3 regions of the Kitasatospora sp. NPDC085879 genome follow, and region 2 is predicted to be linked to each of the others. Evidence: riboswitches for the same ligand, from Rfam matches in the RefSeq annotation. Region 2 holds a riboswitch; each other region holds the start of a gene.
What was found. Region 2 has a riboswitch for cobalamin ahead of AB0P35_RS24170 (cobalamin biosynthesis protein). Riboswitches for the same ligand answer to the same signal wherever they lie in the genome.
Positions count from the first base shown of each region.

Region 1: it holds a riboswitch for cobalamin, as region 2 does, so the genes downstream of both, AB0P35_RS16415 (CbtB-domain containing protein) here and AB0P35_RS24170 (cobalamin biosynthesis protein) in region 2, are expected to answer to the same signal.
Region 3: it holds a riboswitch for cobalamin, as region 2 does, so the genes downstream of both, AB0P35_RS11320 (ribonucleoside-diphosphate reductase subunit alpha) here and AB0P35_RS24170 (cobalamin biosynthesis protein) in region 2, are expected to answer to the same signal.

Region 1 covers NZ_JBFBJZ010000018.1:85,906-93,652, reverse strand. Annotated here, with positions in the region: gene AB0P35_RS16440 (MarP family serine protease) at 1-956, opposite strand, end outside; gene AB0P35_RS16435 (CoA pyrophosphatase) at 1,015-1,734, opposite strand; gene nth (endonuclease III) at 1,731-2,594, opposite strand; gene AB0P35_RS16425 (DUF1963 domain-containing protein) at 2,740-3,390, opposite strand; gene AB0P35_RS16420 (histidine phosphatase family protein) at 3,456-3,989, opposite strand; cobalamin riboswitch at 4,129-4,290, shown strand; gene AB0P35_RS16415 (CbtB-domain containing protein) at 4,323-4,544, shown strand; gene AB0P35_RS16410 (CbtA family protein) at 4,558-5,319, shown strand; gene AB0P35_RS16405 (acetylxylan esterase) at 5,416-6,381, opposite strand; gene AB0P35_RS16400 (glycoside hydrolase family 3 N-terminal domain-containing protein) at 6,506-7,747, opposite strand, start outside.
Region 2 covers NZ_JBFBJZ010000033.1:17,185-24,931, forward strand. Annotated here, with positions in the region: gene AB0P35_RS24165 (cobyric acid synthase) at 1-1,193, opposite strand, end outside; gene AB0P35_RS24170 (cobalamin biosynthesis protein) at 1,190-2,167, opposite strand; cobalamin riboswitch at 2,260-2,454, opposite strand; gene AB0P35_RS24175 (XRE family transcriptional regulator) at 2,620-3,309, shown strand; gene AB0P35_RS24180 (alpha/beta fold hydrolase) at 3,403-4,524, shown strand; gene AB0P35_RS24185 (hypothetical protein) at 4,703-6,208, shown strand; gene AB0P35_RS24190 (CDP-alcohol phosphatidyltransferase family protein) at 6,300-7,124, opposite strand; gene AB0P35_RS24195 (phosphatidylserine decarboxylase) at 7,168-7,747, opposite strand, start outside.
Region 3 covers NZ_JBFBJZ010000011.1:51,883-59,629, reverse strand. Annotated here, with positions in the region: gene AB0P35_RS11340 (HD domain-containing phosphohydrolase) at 1-162, shown strand, start outside; gene AB0P35_RS11335 (hypothetical protein) at 326-1,315, shown strand; gene def (peptide deformylase) at 1,474-2,094, shown strand; gene AB0P35_RS11325 (ribonucleotide-diphosphate reductase subunit beta) at 2,182-3,177, opposite strand; gene AB0P35_RS11320 (ribonucleoside-diphosphate reductase subunit alpha) at 3,207-5,597, opposite strand; cobalamin riboswitch at 5,806-5,949, opposite strand; gene AB0P35_RS11315 (LamG domain-containing protein) at 6,117-7,226, shown strand; gene AB0P35_RS11310 (glycosyltransferase family 2 protein) at 7,487-7,747, shown strand, end outside.

The sequences.
Region 1 (7,747 bases), on a different contig from region 2:
TGGTAGATGTCCGGCCCGTTGGCCTGGATCCGGCCGCGGATGCGGGCGGGCTGGACGTTGAACGCGCCGTTCTCCGGGAAGCCCGCGACGATCGCGCTGTCGTTGGTGCGCGCGTCGCCGGCGAAGGAGAGCGGCGGGGCGTTCAGCTTGGGGACGTCCAGCACGGCGATGTCGCGCTGCCAGTCGTAGCGGACCACGGTGGCGTCGTAGACCCGGCCGGTGCCGCCGATCTGCACGGTGGGCTCGTCGACGCCGCCCACCACGTGCGCGTTGGTCATCACCCGGTGCGGGGCGAACACGAAGCCGCTGCCCTCCAGGGTCTTGCCGCAGGACGGCGCCGTACCGACCACCTTGACCAGGCTCTGCCGGGCCCGCTGGACGGCCTCGCTGCCGGCCAGCGCCGGGTCCGGCGCCTCGACCTCGGTGATCGGCTCCCGCTCGAAGGGGTTGAAGACCTGCGGGAAGCCGTTGCGGGCGAGTTCCTTGCTGAAGTCGGAGAACCAGTTCGGCGCGTCCGCGGGCAGCGCGTCCTGGACGGTGGACAGCACCTTCGAGGTGCGGACCTGCTTGGAGACGGTGGGCAGCGAGGTGCCGGCCAGCGCCGAGCCGATCAGCCAGGCGACCAGCAGCATCGAGACCACGTTGACCACCGAGCCGCCGATCGCGTCCAGGGTCTTCGCCCGGCCGCGGCCGATCCGGCCGCGCAGCTTCCAGCCGAAGTGCGTGGTGATCGCCTGGCCGACCGCGGCGAACACGATCACCACGACGACAGCGACCACCGAGGCCGTGGTGCCCGGACCGAGCTGGCGCAGCAGCAGTGGCAGCAGCTGGACCGCGATCAGGCCGCCGCCGAGGAACCCGAGGACGGAGAGCACGCCCACCACGAAGCCCTGTCGGTAGCCGGACACGGCGAAGCCCACCGCGGCGGCGATCAACAGCAGATCCAGGACATTCACCCAGATACCCTCCCATGGACGGGGACCGGAACCTCCACGGGCCACCGGGTCCGGGTGCTCAGCGCGGTGCCGGCGAGCCCCGGTCGCGCTGCCGGTCCGGCCGGGTGAGGTGCAGGGCCTCGTCGGAGAGGGTCAGGGTACGCCGGGTGTCCCAGGGCCGTTCCAGGCCGCTGTAGTGCAGCACCCGGTCGATCACCCCGGCGGTGAAGCCCCACACCAGCCGGTCCGCCACCTCGAAGGCCGGACCGATGTGGCCGGAGGGGTGGCGCAGCCGGGCGCGGTTCGCCGGGTCGGTGAGGTCGGTCAGCGGCACCCGGAAGACGGCACCGGTCTCGGCCGGGTCCACCGGCTCCACCGGGCTCTCCTCCCGCCACCAGCCCAGCACGGTGGTGACCACGAAGCCGGAGACCGGGATGTAGAGCGCGGGCAGGGTCGCGAAGACCTGCACGCCCGCCGGGTCGAGGCCGGTCTCCTCGCGGGCCTCCCGCAGGGCCGCCGCGACCGGACCGGGGCCGGCCGGGTCGCCGTCCTCCGGGTCGAGCGCGCCGCCGGGGAAGGACGGCTGCCCGGCGTGCGACCGCAGCGAGCGGGCCCGCTCGATGAGCAGCAGGTCGGGCCCGGCCTCGCCGTGGCCGAAGAGCATGAGGACGGCGGACGGCCGGCCGCCGGAGGCCGGCGGGAGGAAGCGGCTGAGCTGCTCGGGGAGCACCGTCTCGGCGGCGGCACGGACCGGCTGCAGCCAGTCGGGCAGGCCACCCGGTTCGATCGCGACGGTCATCCGGCGACCGCCATGTCCGCGACCTCGCCGTCGTGCGCGGCGGCCTCGGCCCGGGCCGCGGCCTCCCCCGGGAAGTCGGCGGGCGGGCGCAGGCGTTGGCCGGGCTTGCCGGCGAGCTCGTACTTGAGCAGCTTCGCGGCCTTCTCCGGGTCGGTCTCGCCCGCGCCGTAGGAGGGGCAGAGCGCGGTGATCGGGCAGGCACCGCAGGCCGGCTTCTGGGAGTGGCAGACGCGGCGGCCGTGGAAGACGACGCGGTGCGAGAGCATCGTCCACTCGGACTTGGGGAAGATCGCGGCGACCGCGGCCTCGACCTTCTCCGGGTCCTCCTCCTGCGTCCAGCCGAAGCGGCGGACGAGTCGGCCGAAGTGGGTGTCGACGGTGATGCCGGGGACGCCGAAGGCGTTGCCGAGGACGACGTTGGCGGTCTTGCGGCCGACGCCGGGCAGGGTGACGAGGTCCTCCAGGCGGCCGGGGACCTCGCCGCCGAAGTTGTCCCGCAGGGCCGCGGAGAGGCCGAGCAGGGACTTGGCCTTGTTCCGGAAGAAGCCGGTCGGCCGGATGATCTCCTCCAGCTCCTCCGGCACCGCCACCGCCATGTCCTCCGGTGTCGGGTACTTGGCGAAGAGCGCCGGCGTGGTCTGGTTCACCCGAAGGTCGGTGGTCTGCGCCGACAGCACGGTGGCCACCAGCAGTTGGAACGGGTTGTCGAAGTCCAGCTCCGGGTGGGCGTAGGGGTAGACCTCCGCCAGTGCCCGGTTGATCCTCCGCGCCTGCCGCACCGTCGCCAGGTGCGTCTTCGGGAACGCTGCCTTCTTGAGCCCCGGCCCGCCCCGGGCCGCCGCGCCGCCACTCTTCGCCATGCTCATCAGACTACGGCTCACGCCGACGCGGGTCGCCCGGCTCGGCGAACTGCGGCGGTGGAAGTGCGGCGATGGAAGTGCGGGGGTGGCGGTGCGGCACGGGTCAGTGGTGCGCGGGTCGGTGGTGCGGTGGCGGCGCTCGTCGTCAGCACTGCCAGAGGAAGGCCGCGTGATCGCAGGGCTCGCAGGCGAAGGCGTACGCGCTGCCGCCGCCCCCGAAGTTCATCGCGGTGACGGGGTCGGGGCCCTCCTCGAGTTGGGCGGCGAAGGGCATCGGGCGGGCGCAGCCGGGGCATTCCGGCGTCTCGTCGTACTGCAGCCAGCCGGGTTCGCCGCCGAGTTGCCCGAGCGGTCGCCCGGGGGTGGGCCGGAGGCGGGCGCGGGCGTAGCCGGTACCGGGCGCCGGCTGGTGGGAGACGGCGCGGACGGCGCCGAGCAGTCGGGGGTCGTCGTCCTCGTCGGCGTGCTCGTCGAGGTCCGGCAGCGGCAGTGGCCGGGCGCCCTCGGCGGGCAGCAGGAGGGCCCGGTTGCCGCCTGCGCGCGGGCTCCATTCCTGGCAGCCGCCGGGGTTGTTCCGGCACATGAACAGGGCGAGCAGGCCCCGCCCGTCCGAGGCGCCGGTGCCGGCGTGCCGGCCGAGGTCGTCCAGCAGGATCTGGGCGAGGAACTGCATCGGGCCTTCGCAGGTCGCGCAGTGCGGCCAGGCCGTCCCGGCGGGCGCGAGGGGTGTCCCGCCGGTGCGGGTGAGCAGGGCGTCCGGTGCCACCGGGCCGGCGTCGGTCATCAGGATCGTCACGGCACGGCACCTTAGGGCCGGGCACCGACGCCGGGGACCGCCGGGCCGGACGGGTCGGCGGGATGTCAGAGCGGTCGGCCGCAGCCGAGGTTCCAACGGCCGGAGCGGCCGGAGAGGTGGGTGGCGGTGAGCGGGCGGACGTCGAGCCGCCAGAAGGCGGCGGGCGGGGCGCCGAGGGCGTGCACGGCGGCGGCGCGGACGGTGTCAGGTTCGACGACGGCGGTCACCGCCGGCGTGTCCTCGGGGAGGGCGGTCAGCCAGTCGGCGACCCGGTCCAGCAGGGCCCGGAGGGGTTCGCCGCCGTGCGGGGCGGCGGTGGAGTCGGCGAGCCAGCGGGCGAGTGCCTCGGGTTCGGCGGCGGCGACCTCGTCGAGGGTGCGGCCCCGCCAGCGGCCGGCGTCGCAGCCGGCCAGCGCGGGTTCGTCGACGGGCGCCGGCAGGCCGAGGGCCTCGGCGGTCTGCCGGCACCGGGGGGACGGGGAGACCAGGACGCGTCCGGCCGGCCGGAGGGTGCCGGCGGCGGCCTCGGCGGCGCGCAGGCCGTGGGCGTCGAGCGGGCCGCCGTCGTCGAAGCGGGCCTGCCGTGCGGCCTCGCTCATGGCCGCTGAGATCAATGTCACGCGCACTGCGGGTCCTCCCCCAACTCCATTGCCGGGCACGCGAGTCACCGCCGGCGGTCGGTCCTGTCGGGGCGTCCCCGGGCACCGGGGTGGTGAATGCGCCGTCCGCACGCCCTTGGCGGGCCCTGCGGCTGACGGTACCTTCTTGGCGATGTACGACGGCACGACGGAAGCCCGGTGAGACTCCGGCACGGTCGCGCCACTGTGTGCCGACGGTTCGCTCCTCGACGGGGCGGGCCGACGGTGAGTCAGACCCACTGCCGTCGTGTGTGCACCATCTAGCGGGACGCGAGTTCCCGAGGAGGTTCTGCCATGGCCCAGTCCGCCGCACCCGCGGTCGTCTCCCCCGTCGGCCAGTCCGCGCCGCTCTCCGTCAAGGCGATCCTGCCGTGGGCGGTGTTCTTCGGCATCCTGATGATGACCCTCATCTACTTCGTCGGCGCCGAACAGGGCGCCGTCTCCCTGATCTCCGGCGAGAACGTGCACGAGTGGGTGCACGACGGTCGTCACCTGCTCGGCTTCCCCTGCCACTGATGGGACGGGAACCGTGAACAACTCCACACCTGTCAGATCCCTGCTCGTCCGCGGCATGCTGGGCGGGCTGGGCGCAGCCGTGCCCGCCCTGCTGGTCGCCTACCTGCTCGGCGAGCCGCGGGTCGACGCCGCGATCGCCTTCGAGGAGTCCCAGCCCCACTCGCACGAGGGGGGCGTGGAACTGGTCAGCCGGTCGATGCAGTCCACGGCCGGTCTGGCGACCGGCATCCTGGTGTACGGCATCGCGCTGGGCGGCATCATCGCCCTGGCGTACTGCTTCGCGCTGGGACGGATCGGCCGGTTCGGTCCGCGGGCGACGGCGATGCTGGTCTCCGGCACCGGCCTGGTCGCGCTGTACGTCGTCCCCTTCCTCAAGTACCCGGCCAACCCGCCGGCGGTGGGCAATCCGGACACCATCGGGCAGCGCACCACGCTGTACTTCCTGATGATGCTGCTGGGGCTGCTGCTGACGCTGGCGGCGCTGGTCCTGGGGCGGCGGCTGGCGCCGCGGCTGGGCAACTGGAACGCCACGGTGGTGGCGGCCGCCGCCTTCGCGGTGGCGGTGGGGCTGGCGTACGCCTTCCTGCCGTCCTTCAACGAGGTGCCGGCGGACTTCTCGGCGACGCTGCTGTGGCAGTTCCGCCTGGCGACGCTGGCCGTGCAGGCCACCCTGTGGCTGGGCTTCGGCCTGCTCTTCGGCCACCTGGCGGAGCGTCTGCTGAACCCGAGGCCCGCTGCGGCGGCCGCGCCCGGCGCGGTGGCTTCGGCGGCCTGACGAGCAACCAAGGGGCGCGGGGAGCTGCGCGGTCCGGTAGTGGGTGACCGTACGGACTGCGCAGTTCCCCGCGCCCCTGTTCGCTCTGCCCGGGCCTTACGCGCCGAGGTGACGGCGGAGGAAGCGGAGGGCGGCCGCGTGGTCGTCCGGGCCGCCGGCCTCGTGGCCGTTGTAGCGCCAGACGTCGATCTCCTTCGGTCCGGCGTAGGCGTTGTGGGCGGCGAACACGGTGGACGGCGGGACGACCTGGTCCATGAGCGCGGCGGAGAAGCGGGCCGGGGCGGTGGCGCGGGCGGCGAAGTGGACGCCGTCCATGTAGGAGAGCGTGCGGTGCACCTGCTCGTCCCGGCCGCGGTGAGTCGCCAGGTAGTCGGCGATCTCGCGGAACGGGTGGGCGTCGGTGACGACCACGGCCCGCGGGAAGTCGCAGAGGAAGGGCACGTGGGCGACGACCGCGGCGAGGTCGGGGACGAGTCCGGCCGCGGCGAGGGCGGTGCCGCCGCCCTGGCTGTCGCCCATGACGGCGACGCGGTCCGGGTCGACCGCGGGCAGGGTGCGGACGGCGTCCACGGCGCGGACTGCGTCGGTGAACAGCCGCCGGTAGTAGTAGCCGTGCGGGTCCTCGATGCCGCGGGTCATCACTCCGGGGACCTGCGGCCCGGCGGGCCCTGAGTCGGGGGTGTCGCCGCGGCTCCAGACCGAGCCCTGGCCGCGGGTGTCCATCTGCAGGTGGGCGAAGCCGGCGGAGGCCCAGACGAGGTTCTCCAGGACGTGGCCCCGGCCGCCGCCGTAGCCGACGTACTGGACGACGGCGGGCAGCGGGCCGTCCGCGCCGCGGGGCAGCCGCAGCCAGGCCCGGACGGGTTCGCCCGCGTAGCCGGGGAAGGTCACGTCGAAGGTGTCGACGGTGGTGAGGCCGGTCGGCACGGGGACGGCGGTGGTCCCGGCGCCCGCGGCCCGGGCCTCGTCGAGAGTCCTGCGCCAGAAGGCGTCGAAGTCGGCGGGCTCGGTCTGGGTGCTGCGGTACGAGCGGAGTGCGTCCTCGGGCAGGTCGGTGTACAACGTCGACTCCTTCGGCCTGTGGTGCGTTCGGTCGTGGTCCACCTGCCCCGGCCTCGGCCGCCGCACTCCGGGGAAGCGGGTCCCGGGGTGCATGGGGCCGGGGCAGGTGGGGTCCGGGGGGCGGCTACCGCACGTCGAAGACGGGGTGCAGCCGGCGGGTGTGGTCGACCGTGCGGACGGGGCCGGTGAGCTCGACCGCGGCAGTGAGCCTCGGGTCGGTGCTGGAAGCGGCGAGGCGGAGCTCCAGGGCGCCGGGTTCGACGATCCGGCGGCCGCCGCGGCCGGTGAAGGAGGCCAGGTCGGCGGGGACGGTGACGGTGATCCGGCGCTCCTCGCCGGCGGCGAGCGGCAGCCGCAGGTAGCCGATCAGCCGCTGGACGGGCTGCACCACGGAGGCGACCGGGTCGTGCAGGTAGAGCTGGACGACCTCGGTGCCGGGCCGTTCGCCGCTGTTGCGCACGGTGAGGGCGAGCCGGAACTCGCCGGCGGTGTCCGTCCGGCCGGTCTCGACGGTGAGGTCGGACCAGTCGAAGGAGGTGTAGGTGAGGCCGTGGCCGAAGCCGTACGCCGGGGTCGGGTCGGTGCTGGAGACGTCGGTCGGTCCGGCGAGCCGGGCGGCGAGGTAGGAGGAGGGCTGGACGCCGGGGCGACGGGGCACGCTGACGGGCAGTCGGCCGGACGGCTCGACCCGGCCGCTCAGCACGCCGGCGAGTGCTCCGGTGCCCTCCTCGCCGGGGAAGAACGTCTGGACGACCGCGGCGGCCTCGGTGACGGCGCGGCCGAGCGCGTACGGCCGGCCGGCGAGCAGCGCGACCACGACGGGGGTGCCGGTGTCGAGCAGGGTGTCGAGCAGCTGCTGCTGGACGCCGGGGAGTTCCAGCGACTCGGCGTCGCAGCCCTCGCCGCTGGTGCCGCGGCCGAACAGCCCGGCGCGGTCGCCGAGGGCGAGCACGACCACGTCGGCCTCGCGGGCGGCGGCGACGGCCGCGGCGAAGCCGGAGGTGTCGGCGGTGTCGATGCCGGCGCCGGGCAGCACGGTGAGCGCGCTGTCGGGGAACTCGGCAGCCAGCGCCTCGCGCAGGGTGGGCAGCCGCAGGCCGACCGGGGTGTCGGGGTGCTGGCGGCCGACGTGCACCGGGAAGGCGTAGCAGCCGAGGACGGCGGTGGCCTCGTCGGCGGTGGGGCCGATCAGGGCGATCCGGGCGGGCCGGGCCAGTGGCAGGGTGCCGTCGTTGCGGAGCAGGACGACGGAGCGCTCGGCGATCTCGCGGGCGAGGGCGCGGTTCTCGGCCGGGTCGAGGTCGACGCTGCCGCGCAGGGCGGCGGGGACGGTGAGGTCGGCGCCGGCGAGGACCGCCGGGACGGG
Region 2 (7,747 bases):
ACGCCGTGGTGGATCTCGTACCCCTCGACCCACTCCCCGTACGCCTCGCCGACCGGCCGGCCCAGCACCTTCGCCACCCCGAACTCCACCCGGGTCGGCAGCAGCCCGAGGCCCTCGACGGCGCCGGCCTTCGACTCCACCGCGTCGACGATCTCCCGCGACAGCATCTGGTAGCCGCCGCACACGCCGAGGACGGGCAGCCCGGCCGCGGCGCGGGCCCGCAGCGCGCCGTCCAGTCCCCGCTCGCGCAGCCAGGCCAGGTCGGCGACGGTCGCCCGGGTGCCGGGCAGCACCACCAGGTCGGCGTCGGCCAGCTCCTCCGGCCGGGTCGCCCAGCGCACCAGCACGCCCGGTTCCTGGGCCAGCGCGTCCACATCGGTGAAGTTCGACAGCCGAGGCAGCCGCACCACCGCCACCCGCAGCACCTCGGAGCCGTGCGGCGCGGCGGTCGGGCGGTTCTCCACGGCCGTGGACAGGTCCAGCGAGTCCTCGGCGTCCAGCCACAGGCCGGACAGCATCGGCAGCGTCCCCAGCACCGGACGGCCCGTCAGCTCCCGCAGCATCTCCAGCCCGGGCGCCAGCAGCCGGGCGTCCCCACGGAACTTGTTGACGAACCAGCCCGCCACCAGCGCCTGGTCCTGCGCGGACAGCAGCGCCAGCGTGCCGTACATCGCCGCGAACACCCCGCCGCGGTCGATGTCGCCGACCACCACCACCGGCAGGTTCGCCGCCGTGGCCAGACCCATGTTGGCGATGTCCCGGTCCCGCAGATTGATCTCGGCGGGGGAGCCGGCGCCCTCGCAGACCACCACCTCGTAACGGCTGCGCAGGTCCGCCAGGCACTCCAGCGCCCGCTCCAGCAGGACGGGCTTGCGCTCGCGGTAGTCCAGCGCCCCGACCTCGGCGACCGGCTTCCCGAGCAGCACCACCTGGCTGCGGCCGTCCGCGCCCGGCTTCAGGAGCACCGGGTTCATCGCCGCCTCCGGCTCGACCCGGGCGGCCTGCGCCTGCATCGCCTGGGCCCGGCCGATCTCGGCGCCGTCCGCGGTCACGAAGGAGTTCAGCGACATGTTCTGCGCCTTGAACGGCGCCACCCGGACCCCCTGCCGCGCCAGCCACCGGCAGATCCCCGCCGTGACCACGCTCTTCCCCGCATCTGAGGTCGTCCCTGCCACCAGCAGAGCCTTCGTCACGTGACACTCCCTTGCGAACGGGTGATGGAGGTGGCGCGGCCGAGTGCGGTGCGTCCGAGGGCATGGGCGGCCGTCGTCACCGCCAGCGCCAGCACCCCCACGCGGCGGGAGAGGCGGCAGGCGCGTTCGATGTCCGGGACGGCCACCGGCCGGAGTTCGGCGCCGAGGACGGGCCGGTGCTCCACCCTCTCGCCGTACTGCAGGGTGCCGCCGAGGCGTACGCCGAGCCCGCCGGCGAAGGCGGACTCGGCCTGTCCGGCGTTGGGGCTGGGGTGTGACGACCCGTCGCGCCGCCACACCTTCCAGGCGGCCCGCGGGTGCTCCGCCGCGGCGACGGTCAGCAGTGCGGTGAGCCGGGCGCCCGGCCAGCCGGCCACGTCGTCGAGGCGGGCGGAGGCCCAGCCGAAGCGCAGGTGCCGGGGCGAGCGGTGGCCGACCATCGCGTCCAGGGTGTTGACGGCCCGGAAGGCCAGCAGCCCGGGCGTGCCGGCGAGCGCGCCCCAGGTCAGCGCGTTGACCACCGCGTCGGCGGTGTTCTCGGCGACGGACTCGACCACCGCGCGGGCGATCTGCTGCTCGTCCAGGGTGCTGGGATCGCGCCCGCACAGGTGGGGGAGCCGCTCGCGGGCGGCGGTCAGGTCGCCGGCCTCCAGGGAGCGCCCGATCGTCCGGGCCTCGCGGGTCAGCGAGGTGCCGCCGAGCACCGTCCAGGCGGCGGCCGCCGCGAGGGCGGCCCGCGCGGCGGGCCGGCGGCGCAGCGCGTGGTCGGCGAGTGCCGCGCCGGCCGCGACCGCGCCGACGCTCAGCGCGGTGAAGGCGGTGCCGGCGCCCCGGTGGTCGCTCCAGAGGCGGCGTTCCAGGCGTCCGGCCGCGCTGCCGAACAGGGCCACCGGGTGGCCGCGGCGGGGGTCGGCGAGGGCGGTGTCGGCGAGGTAGCCGGCCACGGCGCCCAACAGGTAGGGGGCGGGGGTCAGGCGGCCCACGGCCCGGCTCCCTGGGTGGGGCGCAGCGGTGACCGCTGGGCAGCCTGCATGGCGTGCGTGTCCTCACTCAGGGTCCGCGCCCTGGATCGACGAACCGGCGGCGAGAGTCTCCTGGCTTCCGGGTCCGGCGCTCGCTCGGGCCTTCCAACGGCCCTGTGGCGGACCGCCGTGACCATGCAGGTCGAGCGTGCTCCCCGGTGACAGTGGCGGGACCGCGCCGGACTCGCACCGGCTTCCTCTGCATGCCTCCGTATGGCCCGGAGATCCCATCACGCCCTCCGACCGCCAGTCAACAAAGCGTGTGGAGTGGTTGGTCACACACCGTCGCGGCCCGGCCGTCCGCGCCCCGTACGATCCTCCAGCGCCCGCGGCGGCCGGTGGGGTCCGCTTCGTGCGTTCGGCGTGTGGGGCGGCGCACCGGGCCGCCCGTACGTTCTTGTGGCATGCGACGAAGACCGTCCACCCCGCTGCCGGTGCCGTTCTCCCCGCGGGCCGCCCGGGCGCACCGCGCCGGGCTCGGCCTGACCCCGGACCAGGTCGCCGAGGGCATGGCCGCGCACGGCGTCCGGCTGCTGCCCTCCCACGTGGTGGCCTGGGAGGCCGGCGAGATGCTGCCCTCGGAGGAGGAGTTCATCGCCCTGTCCCGCGCGCTGTGGTGTCCGCCCGCACAGCTGATGGGGATCGCGCCGGCCACCCTGCGGGACTTCCGGCTCGCCCGGGAGCTCAACCGGGAGCAGGCCGCCCACCGGATCGGGGTGGGCGCGGCGACGTACGCGCGGGCCGAGGAGACCGGCCGCTGGGACGCGGACGGCGAGCAGGGCCTGGCGCTGGCCCACGTGCTCGGGCTGCCGCTGCGGGTGATGGTGCGGGTGACCGGACGCCAGGACGCGCTCGACCGGCTGCTGCGCCAGGTGGTGGACGGCCGCTGGCAGGCGCAGCTGCGGGCGGTCGCCCGGGTGGTGCCGGTCCCGCACGCCGTACTGGGCGAGGTGCTGGCCGAGCTGCAGGACGAGTACCTGGTGCCGGGGCACTGGGGTTCGACGGTGCCGGACACCGCGCGGCCGCCGGCCCGGCCGCTCGCGGAGCGGTTCTGGGAGCTGCTGGCCCGCCGGGCCACCGACGTCCCGGTCTGAGCCGCCGCCCGGACGGACCCGTTCGGGTGGCCCGTCCCCCGGCGGGGGCGTGGACTGGGATCGCCGTGTCCGTGCCGCCACACCGGGAGCGCCATGCGTTGGGGAACCGCCGCGATCGTCGGGGCCGCCGTTGTCGGGACGGGCGCCGCGGCGCTGCTGATCGGCCGCCGGGTGTCCGAACGGGCCGTCCGCCCCGGCTTCGCCGGGGCCGGCACCACGGGCGGCCCCGGCATCCGGGTGCAGGAGCTCGGCGCGGACCGCGTCACCCTCACCCGCAGCGTGGAGACCGAGCGTCCCGGCCGCTACGCCCTGGAGTGGGCGGACGGCGGCCACGCCGTGGTGGGCGACGTGCTGGACACCGGTCCGCAGAGCGTCACCCGCCGGCTGCTCGCCACGGGCGCGGGCTCGCTGCGCACCGGGACGGAGGTCCGGGTGACCGCCCGGGTGTACCTCGGCGACCCGGCCTCCGCACTCGGCCTGGACTTCACCGCGGCCGAGGTCGAGGGCGAACTCGGGCCGATGCCGGCCTGGTACGTGCCGGGCATCCGCGGGCTCTGGGCGATCGTGGTGCACGGCCCCGGCGCCGACCGGCAGCAGGCCCTGCCGGTGCTGCCGCTGCTGCACGCGCTGCGGATGCCCGTCCTGGTGGTCACGTACCGCGGCGACGAGGGCGCCCCGCCGTCCCCGGACGGCCTGGGCCACTTCGGCGAGACGGAGTGGCGGGACGTCGACGCCGCCGTCCGGCTGGCCCAGACGAACGGCGCCGGCAAGATCGTGCTCTTCGGCTGGTCGCTCGGCGCCACGATGGCGCTGCACACCGCGACCCGCTCGGCCTGGCGGGACTCGGTGGCCGGCCTGGTGCTGGACTCGCCGGTGCTGGACTGGCCCGCGACGGTCCGCCGGGAGGCGGCCCGGGCCGGGGTGCCCGGCCCGCTCGCCGAGCTCGGCGCGCTGGCCGCCGAGGGCCGCACCAAGGTCGACCTGGCCGGCTTCGCCCGGCTGGCCGCCGGCACCGACCTGCAGGTGCCCGCGCTGCTGCTGCACAGCCCCGTGGACGCGGTGGCCCCCTTCGAGGCCGCCGAGCGCCTCGCCGCGCGGCGCGAGGACCTGGTGAGCCTGCAGCCCGTCCCGGACGGGGCGCACGCGGCCCTGTGGAACGCCGATCCCGACCGCTACGGCGAGGCGCTGCGCCGCTGGCTCACCCCGCTGCTGTGAGCCCCGCGGGCGGCCGCACCGACCGGAGACGAACGTCGTGCTCATGCCATGTTTCGGCTCCGGGCGACCCGGTTTGGTGCCTGTTGCCCGATCTCATCCCCTGTCCACGGACCGGACCTACGATCGCGCGTAGAACTCGATGTGACAGAAGGCCGGTACACGGGGAAGACTGCTCGGCGTGACGTCTCGGAACCCGCGCGACCGTGATGCCCCGCTCCAGCCCGCGATCCGCACCGGAGCGACGGTGACCCGTCTGCCAGGAGCGGCCCGCCGACCCGAGAGCACGCCTCCGGGTGGGCCAGTCCGCCGCCGTACCCCCGCGCCCAAGCCGGGCCGCGGCCGGGTGCCGCTGCCGGACGGCTTCCCCGCACCCGCAGAGCTGGCCCCGCACGCCCGCCGGATGCTTGCCGACGCCGTGCGGATCGCCCGCTGGGCCGGCGAGCTCGGCGAGGTCGACAAGCGTGGCGAGCTGCTGCCCGACGACGCCCGGGCCGCCGGGCGTGCCCTCGCCATGACCGTCGGCGCCGCCGCCAAGGCCTGGGGCCAGGCCCTGCTGGTCGGCCTGGTCGAGCTGCGCGACGGCGGAGCCGGCCCCGGCTGGCGGCTGAACGCCTGGGAGCACGACGACGAGGCGGTGATCCGCGGCTGGTCGGCGCTGTTCGACGCCTGGACGCTGCTCGCGCCCGTCCCGCCCGCCGCCCTGCGCGGCGTCTTCGCCATGCTGGCCGGCCAGGCCGTCGACCAGGCGCCGCACCTGCTGTCCTTCCTGCACCTGGTGGACGGGCCGGTCGCCGACAGCGAGCTCCTGGAGCTGCTGCGCCGAGGCCTGGACGAGCGCCGGCACGGCGCCGGCACCGGCGCGCTCGGCCCCTCCCCGGTGCCGCACGCGGCCTCCGCGATGTCCGCCGTCCGCGGCACCTGCCGGGCGCCGCAGGTCGACACCCCCACCTCGGCCTCCGACGTCGCCGCGGTGCTCGACTGGATGCTGGACGGCCTGGCCGCCGTCGGCGCCCTGGAGCGCCGCGACGAGGCCGCCGAGCTGTCCTCACTGGGGCACTGGGCGGTCCGGGCGAAGCTGGAGGAGATCTGCACGGTCGCGCAGACCGCGGCCGGCCACATCGAGCAGGACGCCCTGGAGATGCTCGCCGCCTGCGCCGACTACACCCCAGGCCCGGCCCGCGCCGAGTACCGGGCCTGGGTCGCCGCCCGCCCGGCCGACCGCGCGGTCGCCGAGCTGCTGGACGCGGCCCGCGGCGACGACGCCCTGCTGCGCGGCCTCGCCTTCGAGGCCCTGCGGGTCGCCGGCGGTCCCGCCGAGCAGGCCGTCCGGGCCGCCGTGGAGGAGCAGGAGCTGCGGCCGTACGCGCTGCTGTGGCTGGCCGAGCGGTCCGACGACGGCCCGGTCTCCCCGGCCGACGTGCTGGGCGCGGAGGACGCCGCCTGGCTGTGGGTGGACACCGCCGCGGCCGTCCTCGACCACGGCGACACGGCGCTGCTGGTGCCGCACGTCGAGGGCGCCTCGGCGGGCGAGCCCGTCCGGCTGTTCAACCGCGCCCGGCAGTCGGGGCACCCGCGGGCGGCCTCGGTTCTGACCGCGGTCTCCGGCGTCCACCCGGACCCGGCGGTGGCCAGGGCGGCCCGCCGCTCGGCCTTCAGCGTCCACGACGGCGGCGCCGGCCAGTAGCCCCGCCCGCGCCGCCCCCCGGGGCACGCGCACACGACGGAAGGGCCCGTATCCGATCCGGATACGGGCCCTTCCGTGTGGTTCAGCGCGTTCAGCAGCCGCGGGACTCCGCGCGGCGGGCGCGCACGTCGCCGACCTTCTGGCCGACCTTGCGGCGGATCACCAGCAGCGGCGCCATCGCGGCGAGCGTGATCTGGGCGACCGCGCCGATGTGCATCAGCATGTCGCCGCCGGGCAGACCGGCCGCCCAGGCCGCCAGGCAGCCGATGGAGACCACGATCCAGCAGAGCGTCGCGGTGGCGAGCAGGCCCTGCGGCTTCGGGTACTCGATGCGGGAGACCATCAGGTAGGCCACACCGAAGATCATCAGCAGGCCCGGCACGAACGGCGGGTCGAGGAGCACGATGGCGATCACCGTCATCGCGCCCATCGGGCACGGCATGCCCTGGAAGATCCCCGGCCGCATCTTGACCGCCGAGAACCGGGCGAGCCGCAGCACCACCGCCAGCAGGACGGTCAGCGCGATGAACGCCGAGAGCTGCTGGTTGCTGTCCGGGGACACGATGCCCCAGACCGCCACGAAGTACGCCGGGGCGATACCGAAGCTGATCAGGTCGGCCAGGTTGTCCAGCTCCGCGCCCAGCGCCGACGAGCGCAGCTTGCGGGCCACCAGGCCGTCGAACAGGTCGCACATCGAGCCGATCAGCAGCAGCGTGACCGCGGTCGCGGCGCTGTTGCGGTTCGGCGCGGTGGTCTCACCGGTGAGGTGCGGCATCAGGACCCCGGTGGTGATCGAGTAGATCGCCAGGAAGCCGCAGACGGCGTTCCCCAGGGTCAGGAAGTCGGCGGTGGACAGGTGCTGGGGCGAACGGGGCGCCCGCAGCTCGCGGTCGCGCGCCCAGCGGCGGCGCCGCAGCTCCGTCTCCTCCTCGTCTCCGAGGCCGACGAGAGTCTCAGGATCAGTCACGGTCAAGGCGCGTCACCCCGGCGGTGGTCTTCTGGCCGACCTCGACGCCAACCTCGACGCCGGCCGGCAGGTACGTGTCGACGCGGGAGCCGAAACGGATCAGACCGATCCTCTCGCCCTGCTCGACCTTGGTGCCGGCGTTCACGTAGGGCACGATGCGGCGGGCCACGGCCCCCGCGATCTGCACCATCTCGATGTCGCCGAGCTCGGTGTCGAAGTGCCAGACGACCCGCTCGTTCTGGTCGCTGTCCTTGTTGAACGCCGGGACGAAGCCGCCGGCGACGTGCTCCACGGACGTCACGGTGCCGGGCAGCGGCGCGCGGTTGACGTGTACGTTGAGCGGGCTCATGAAGATGGCGACCCGCGTCCGGCCGTCCGGCCAGGCGTCGATCGACTGCACCACGCCGTCCGCGGGGGAGATCACTCTGCCGGTGCCGATCTCACGCTCCGGGTCGCGGAAGAACCACAGCATGCCCGCACCGAGGGCGCAGGCCGGGACGGCCGCCAGGGCCCACTTGCCGTTGCGCCGGGTGAGGGCGGTCGTCACGGCGGCGGTGGCCAGGGTCGGTACG
Region 3 (7,747 bases), on a different contig from region 2:
CACGACGACCTGCGCACCGAGGCCCGCGGCCGCGGCCTGTCCGAGGCCACCGCGGGCCTCGCCGCCCTGGAACGGCTGCGCCTGGAGCGCGGCCGCGCGTACGACCCCGCCGTGGTCGACGCGTTGGCCAGAGTGGGCGCCCAGGGCCGCGAACCGGCCTGAACCGCTGCGCGGGGAGCGCGGGCCGCCGAAGGCGTGGTTGGATGCGGTCGTAGCGTGGAACACCGGATGCGGGGCCACCCGGCACACCGGATCGTTCCCGTTGCAGCAGCCGGCCTCGGAGCAGGTGCTGAGAACTGGCGGACGACAACGGCAGGGACGGAACGTGAGGATCTTCCACCGCGCACGGCACCGGCCGTCGGCCACCTGGCGGCAGACGACCGACCGTGCCTTCACGCTCATCGGCGACGGCCGCTTCGAGGACGCCGGCGCGCTGCTGGTCATGGCCGCCGACCTGGAGCCCTGGCTCTCCGACTCCTGGTTCAACCTCGCCCTCCTGCACAAGTTCCGCCGCGACTGGGAGCAGGCCCGCACCGCCGGGCTGCGCGCCGTCGCCCTGCTCGACCGCGAGACCGGCGCCCCCGACTGGTGGAACCTCGGCATCACCGCCACCGCCCTGCAGGACTGGCCGCTCGCCCGCCGGGCCTGGCAGGCGTACGGGCTGAGACTCCCCGGCGGGCCCGGTGCGCCATCCGACGGGCCCGTCGACCTCGACCTCGGCACCACCCCGGTGCGGCTCTCCCCGGACGGCGAGTCCGAGGTGGTCTGGGGCCGCCGGCTCGACCCGGCCCGGATCGAGGTGCTGTCCATCCCGCTGCCGTCCTCCGGCCGCCGCTGGGGCGAGGTCGTGCTGCACGACGGCGCCCCGCACGGCGAGCGGGTCGCCGACGGCGTCGCCTACCCCGTCTTCGACGAGATCGAGCTGTGGGCGCCCTCGCCGGTACCGACCTTCGTGGTGCTGCTGCAGGCCGCCACCGCGGGCGACCGGGACGCCCTGGAGCGCATGGTCGCCGACGCCGGGTACGCGGCCGAGGACTGGACGAGCTCGGTGCGGCTGCTCTGTCGGGCCTGCTCGGAGAGCCGGATGGCGATCGACGACGGCCACACCGCGCACCACGACCCGCACGACGACGGCGACCCCACGCACCCCGGCCACCTCAGCCACCTCAGCCAGGGCAGCGCGGGCACCTCCTGGCTCGCCGAGCGCGAGTGCGGCATCGCCGCGCCCGCCTCCCTGGTGCGCACCCTGCTCGACCGCTGGGTGGCCGCCTCCCCCGCCACCCGGGCCTACCGGGACCTCGAAGAGGTCTGCTGAGCCGCTCTGTAGCACGCTCGCTGTTTTGTCGCCCGCTCGAGCCTTCCTTCGGCACGGGCGGGCCCTTCGGCTCGGGGCGGCTGAGCGGACCTCGCCGGAGGCCGGGGCCGTACCCTTGAGCGGTACACCTGGACGGAACCACGGAGCGGAAACCAGCGATGGCCGACGAGCACGAGCACGAGCACCCCGAGCAGGACGAGACGCCGCAGAAGATCGTCGGCGAGCTGCCCGACGTCTCGAAGGGCACCGCCCGCCCGATCACCGTGTTCGGCAACCCGGTGCTGCACCGCGAGGTCGCCACCGTGACCTCCTTCGACGGTGAACTCTCCGCGCTCATCGACGACATGTTCGTCTCGATGTACGCCGCCGAGGGGGTCGGCCTGGCCGCGAACCAGATCGGCGTCGACCTCAAGGTCTTCGTCTACGACTGCCCGGACGACGAGGGCGTGCGGCACGTCGGGCACGTCGTCAACCCGGTGCTGGAGGAGCTCCCGGCCGGCCGGCGGGCGCTGGACGACTCGCCGGAGGGCTGCCTCTCCGTGCCGACCGCGTACATGGAGCTGGCCCGCCCCGACTACGCCGCGGTGACCGGCCAGGACAAGGACGGCAACCCGGTCCGGGTCGAGGGCACCGGCTTCTTCGCCCGCTGCCTGCAGCACGAGACCGACCACCTGTACGGCTACCTGTACATCGACCGGCTCTCCAAGCGCGACCGCAAGGACGCCCTGCGGCAGATGGCCGAGGGCACGCCCAAGTACGCGACGGTGTCGAACGACTGACGGCAGGTCGGCGGCCGAACGCCGAAGGGCCGCACCCGGAGACCCGGGTGCGGCCCTTCGGCCGTTCTCGGCGGCTTGGAGGGCGGCCTAGAAGTCGTCGTCGAAGGAGACCGAACCCTCGACGGCGACCTGGTACGCGGAGACCCGGCGCTCGAAGAAGTTGGTCAGCTCCTGGACGTTCTGCAGCTCCATGAAACCGAACGGGTTGGTGGACCCGTAGCGGATCGGCATGCCCAGGCGGGCCAGGCGCTGGTCGGCGACGGCCTCCAGGTACTGACGCATCGACGCGGTGTTCATGCCGGGCAGGCCGTCGCCGCACAGGTCCTGGGCGAACTGGAGCTCGGCCTCGACAGCCTCCTCCAGCATCTCGGTGACCTGCTTGGCCATCTCGTCGTCGAAGAGGTCGGGCTCCTCGTCGCGGACGGTGTCGACCACCGACATGGCGAAGTCCATGTGCATAGACTCGTCGCGGAACACCCAGTTGGTGCCGGTCGCCAGGCCGTGCAGCAGGCCGCGGCTGCGGAACCAGTACACGTACGCGAAGGCGCCGTAGAAGAACAGGCCCTCGACGCAGGCTGCGAAGCAGATCAGGTTCAGCAGGAACGCGCGGCGGTCCGCCTTGGTCTGCAGCGAGTCGATGTGGTCGACGGCGTTCATGTACTTGAAGCAGAACTGCGCCTTCTGGTGGATGGAGGGGATGTTCTCCACCGCCGCGAAGGCCGCCGCGCGGTCGTCCGGGTCGGGCAGGTAGGTGTCGAGCAGCGTCAGGTAGAACTGGACGTGCACGGCCTCCTCGAACAGCTGCCGGGACAGGTAGAGCCGGGCCTCGGGGGAGTTGATGTGCTTGTAGAGGCTCAGCACCACGTTGTTGGCGACGATCGAGTCACCGGTCGCGAAGAAGGCGACCAGCCGGCCGATCATGTGCCGCTCGCCCTCGCTGAGCTTGGCGAGATCGGCGACGTCGGAGTGCAGGTCCACCTCCTCGACCGTCCAGGTGTTCTTGATCGCGTCCCGGTAGCGGTCGTAGAACGACGGGTACCGCATCGGGCGCAGCGTCAGCTCGAAGCCCGGGTCGAGCAGCATCTTCTGACGGTCGGCGTCGGTCGGGGTGCTCACTGGCAGGCCTCGCAGGACTCGGGGTTCTCCAGGGAGCAGGCGATGGCGTCCTGCTCCTCCTGGCTCATGGTCGGGGCGGGCACCGGCACGGCGGTGGCGGCGCGGGCGCCGGTGGCGGCCTGCGCGATGCGGGTGGCCGGGCGCGACCGCAGGTAGTACGTGGTCTTCAGGCCGACCTTCCACGCGTACGCGTACATCGAGCTGAGCTTGCCGATGGTCGGCGCCGCCATGAAGAGGTTCAGCGACTGGCTCTGGTCGATGTACGGCATGCGGGCCGCGGCCAGGTCGATCAGCGCGCGCTGGGGCAGCTCCCAGGCCGTGCGGTACAGCGAACGGACCTCGGCGGGCAGCCAGTTGAGGTCCTGCACCGAGCCGTTGGTCTCGCGCAGCGCGTCCCGGGTCTGCTGGTCCCAGACGCCGAGCTCCTTGAGCTCGCGCACCAGGTACGGGTTGACCTGGAGGAACTCGCCGGAGAGCGTCTCGCGCTTGAACAGGTTGGACACCTGCGGCTCGATGCACTCGTACACGCCGGCGATCGAGGCGATGGTCGCGGTCGGGGCGATCGCCAGCAGCAGCGAGTTGCGCAGGCCGGTCTCGGCGATCCGGGCGCGCAGCGCCTCCCAGCGCGCCTCCCACTGCGGAGCGGCCGAGGCGAAGTGGTCGATGTGCAGCTCGCCGCGGGCCGCGCGGGTCTCGCCGTACGCCTCGTGGCGGCCGAACTGCTCGGCCAGGTCGGCGGAGCGCTCGTACGCGGTGAGCATGATGCGCTCGGAGATCAGGGTGGAGAGGGCCGCCGCCTCGGCGGAGTCGAAGTCGATCCGCAGCTTGAAGAAGACGTCCTGCAGGCCCATGATGCCCAGACCCACCGGCCGCCAGCGGGAGTTGGAGGTGCCGGCCTCGGTGGTCGGGTAGAAGTTGATGTCGATGACCCGGTCCAGGAAGGTCACCGCGGTGCGCACGGTGGCGTCCAGGCGGTCCCAGTCCATGGCGTTCAGCAGGTCGGCGGCGGTGGCGCCGGCCGCCACGTGGGCGCCCAGGTTGACCGAGCCGAGGTTGCAGACCGCGGTCTCCGAGTCGTCGGTGACCTCCAGGATCTCGGTGCACAGGTTGGAGGAGTGCACCGTGCGGCCCGGCAGGGCGGTCTGGTTGGCGGCCCGGTTGGAGGCGTCCTTGAAGGTCATCCAGCCGTTGCCGGTCTGCGCCAGGGTGCGCATCATCCGGGCGTACAGGGTCTGCGCGGGGATCGTGCGCACGGCCTTGCCGGCCTGCTCGGCCTTGCGGTACGCCTCGTCGAAGTCGGCGCCCCACAGGTCGACCAGCTCGGGGACGTCGGCCGGGGAGAACAGCGACCAGTCCGCGTTGGCGTTCACCCGGCGCATGAACTCGTCCGGGATCCAGTGCGCCAGGTTGAGGTTGTGGGTGCGCCGGGCCTCCTCGCCGGTGTTGTCGCGGAGCTCCAGGAACTCCTCGATGTCGGCGTGCCAGGTCTCCAGGTACACGCAGGCGGCACCCTTGCGGCGGCCGCCCTGGTTGACCGCGGCGACCGAGGAGTCCAGGGTCCGCAGGAACGGCACGATGCCGTTGGACTGGCCGTTGGTGCCGCGGATCAGGCTGCCGCGCGAACGGATGCGCGAGTAGGACAGGCCGATGCCGCCGGCGTGCTTGGACAGCCTGGCGATCTGCGCGTAGCGGCTGTAGATCGAGTCCAGGTTGTCCAGCGGCGAGTCCAGCAGGTAGCAGGAGGACATCTGCGGGTGCTTGGTGCCGGAGTTGAACAGCGTCGGAGAGGACGTCAGGTACTCCAGACGGCTCATCAGCCGGTACAGCTCGGCGACCTCGGCCACCGACTGCTCGGAGTCACCGACCGCGAGGCCCGCCGCCACGCGGAGCAGGAAGTACTGCGGGGTCTCGACCACCTTGCGGGTGATCGGGTGGCGCAGCAGGTAGCGGGACTGCACGGTGCGCAGGCCGAAGTACTCGAAACGGTCGTCGCCCTGCAGGTCGACCAGCGCGTCGAAGGCGGCCGCGTGCTTGGCCACGAACGCGGCGGTGGTGTCGCCGATCAGGCCCTCGGCGTGGCCGACGGCGATCGAGGCGGCGAAGGAGACCGCGCCCTGGGAGACCGCCTCGTCGCTGATCTCCAGCGCGAGCAGCCGGGCGGCGAGCTTCGAGTACTGCGGGTCCTCGGCGATCATCGACGCGGCGGCCTCCACGGCCAGCCCGCGCAGCTCGGCGAAGTCCGAACCGGCGTGGCGGCCGCGCAGCGCGGCGGCGGCGACGTGGCCGGGGTCCACCTGGGGGAGGTCGGTGCTGCGGTCGGTGAGCAGCCGAAGCAGCGCGGCACCGGGGTCGGGCCGGTCGTTGTCGGCGGATCCCTGGGAGGGCAGGGTGACTGAGGCAGCGACGGTCAAGGCGCACTCTCTCCTGTGGCGGCAGCGGACGCTTCGGACACCCCCGGGCCGAGGGCCGGGGGAGCGTCAGGGCATGCGTGTGGCAGGGGAGACGGGCACACCCGACCTCGTCGGGGAGTGCGTCGTAACCCGGCCCACCCGCGAGGCCCGGACGTACAGCTGTGCTTCATGGCATCTGCGGGGAAGCCTGTGGCACACCGTCGGCAGGCCCTCGGACTGCGCGGGCCCGGGCGTTCACGGGCCTGCTCACCGTTGCGGGGCAGTCCCGGACTCGCACCGGGTTCCCCTGCGTCGACAGCGAGAGTGAGCATACATGTTGTGGTGTCTCCCTGAAGTACCCCCATATCTTGTGCACGCTGCGTGTCGCGTCCGTGGCTCGGGAGGCCTCCCCGGACGCATCGCGCACATCCGATCCGCCCCTCGCCCACGCGGCGTGCTCACGGAATGGTCACCACCCGAGACCTGGCCGGGGCCCATGGCCTACGATCTCTGGCCATGAGTGACGGAACGGGTGCACCGCCCGGTTGGACCGGTCGGCCCGAGTCCCAGGAGGGACCGGGGAATCCCTCGGAGCAGGCGTCCCAGGCCCCTGCCGGCCAGCCCTTCCCGCCGCAGGCCGGCTTCGGCGCCGCGGCCGGATTCCCGTCACAGGCCGCGCCGCAGCAGCAGTGGCAGTTCCAGCCGCCCGCGGCGTCCTCCGAGCCCGACTGGGAGGCGCTCGCCAGCCAGCACGAGGCCAGTTCGCGCCGGAAGAAGCTGATCTGGACCGGTGCGATCGTGGCCGGTGCCTGCGTGCTCGGCGGCGCGGTCGGCCTGGTGGTGATGAACGGCGTGCACAAGGGCGACCCGCAGGCCGGCCCCTCGGCGAGCGCCTCCGCCTCGCCGCGCCCGTCCGGGTCCGGGGCGGCCTCCGCGGCGGCCAACTCGCCCACCGTGCCCGGCCAGCCGGAGCTGCTGGCGGACAAATCCGGCCAGTCGAACATAGCGATGGGCCCGGACGCCCAGGTCAGTGAGGTCCAGGGCGGATACGCGCTGCGCCTGCGGAGCAACGGCAACTCCTTCGCCCAGTCGGCGAACCAGGTCATCGACGTCACCAAGAGCTTCTCGATCTCGGCCTGGGTCTACAACGAGGCGCCGGGCGGCTCCCGCACCGCGATCAGCGAGGGCGACGGCATCTCGTACTCCTTCGACCTGGCCCGTGACGACGCCAACGGCAAGAAGGCCTGGGTGTTCCGGGTGCAGACCGCCGACGGCGGCGCCGACGGCACGGTCGTGCAGGCGGTGGCTCCGGACACTGTGCCGACGGTGGGTCAGTGGGCGCTGCTCACCGGTGTGTACGACGCGGGCCAGAAGAGCATCACGCTCTACGTGAACGGCGCCCAGGCCGCCACCGCGAAGCTGAACGGCGGCATCTGGGCCGGCCCCGGCCCGCTGCAGCTGGGCCGCAGCCGCCACCACGGCATATGGGGCGGCAGCTGGGCCGGCGTGATCGGCCGGATCCTCGTCTGGGACGAGCCGCTGAACCCCCAGCAGGTCGCAAGCCTCAAGACCGGCGGCACCGGCCTGAGCGCCAAGCCCGCCGGATCCTGGCTCGTCGGCGGCTGATCGGCCGCCCGTTCGCGAGGGCACTGCCACGGGCCGTGCCCTCGCTCACACCTGCCGTGGTGTCACCGGCGATTCGCGTGTGAAAAGATGACGCCCGAGCGAACGGGGACGGCGGCATTCCGGCCGGGGCGGGGCACATTGGTTTCGGAGATGTGCGAACGCGCCCACCGGAACCCCGGAAAGGTTCGTCCGACACCCGACCCCTGACCGGCCGCGCAGCCTGGGGCGGGCACGCAGTTGCTTTCCAGGGGGAATAGAGCGTGAACACTCTGTCCATCGTGATTCCCGCGCTCAACGAGGCGTCGAACCTTCCGGCGGTGATGAGCACGGTACCGGTGGCGGAGCTGGCGGACGCCGGCTGGCGCACCGAGATCGTCGTCGTCGACAATGCCTCGACGGACGACACCGCGGCGGTCGCCACCGCCCTCGGTGCGCGGGTCGTCTCGCAGCCCGAGCGCGGTTACGGCAACGCCTACCTTGCCGGGTTCGACGTGGCCACCGGTGATGTGATCGCCACCGGT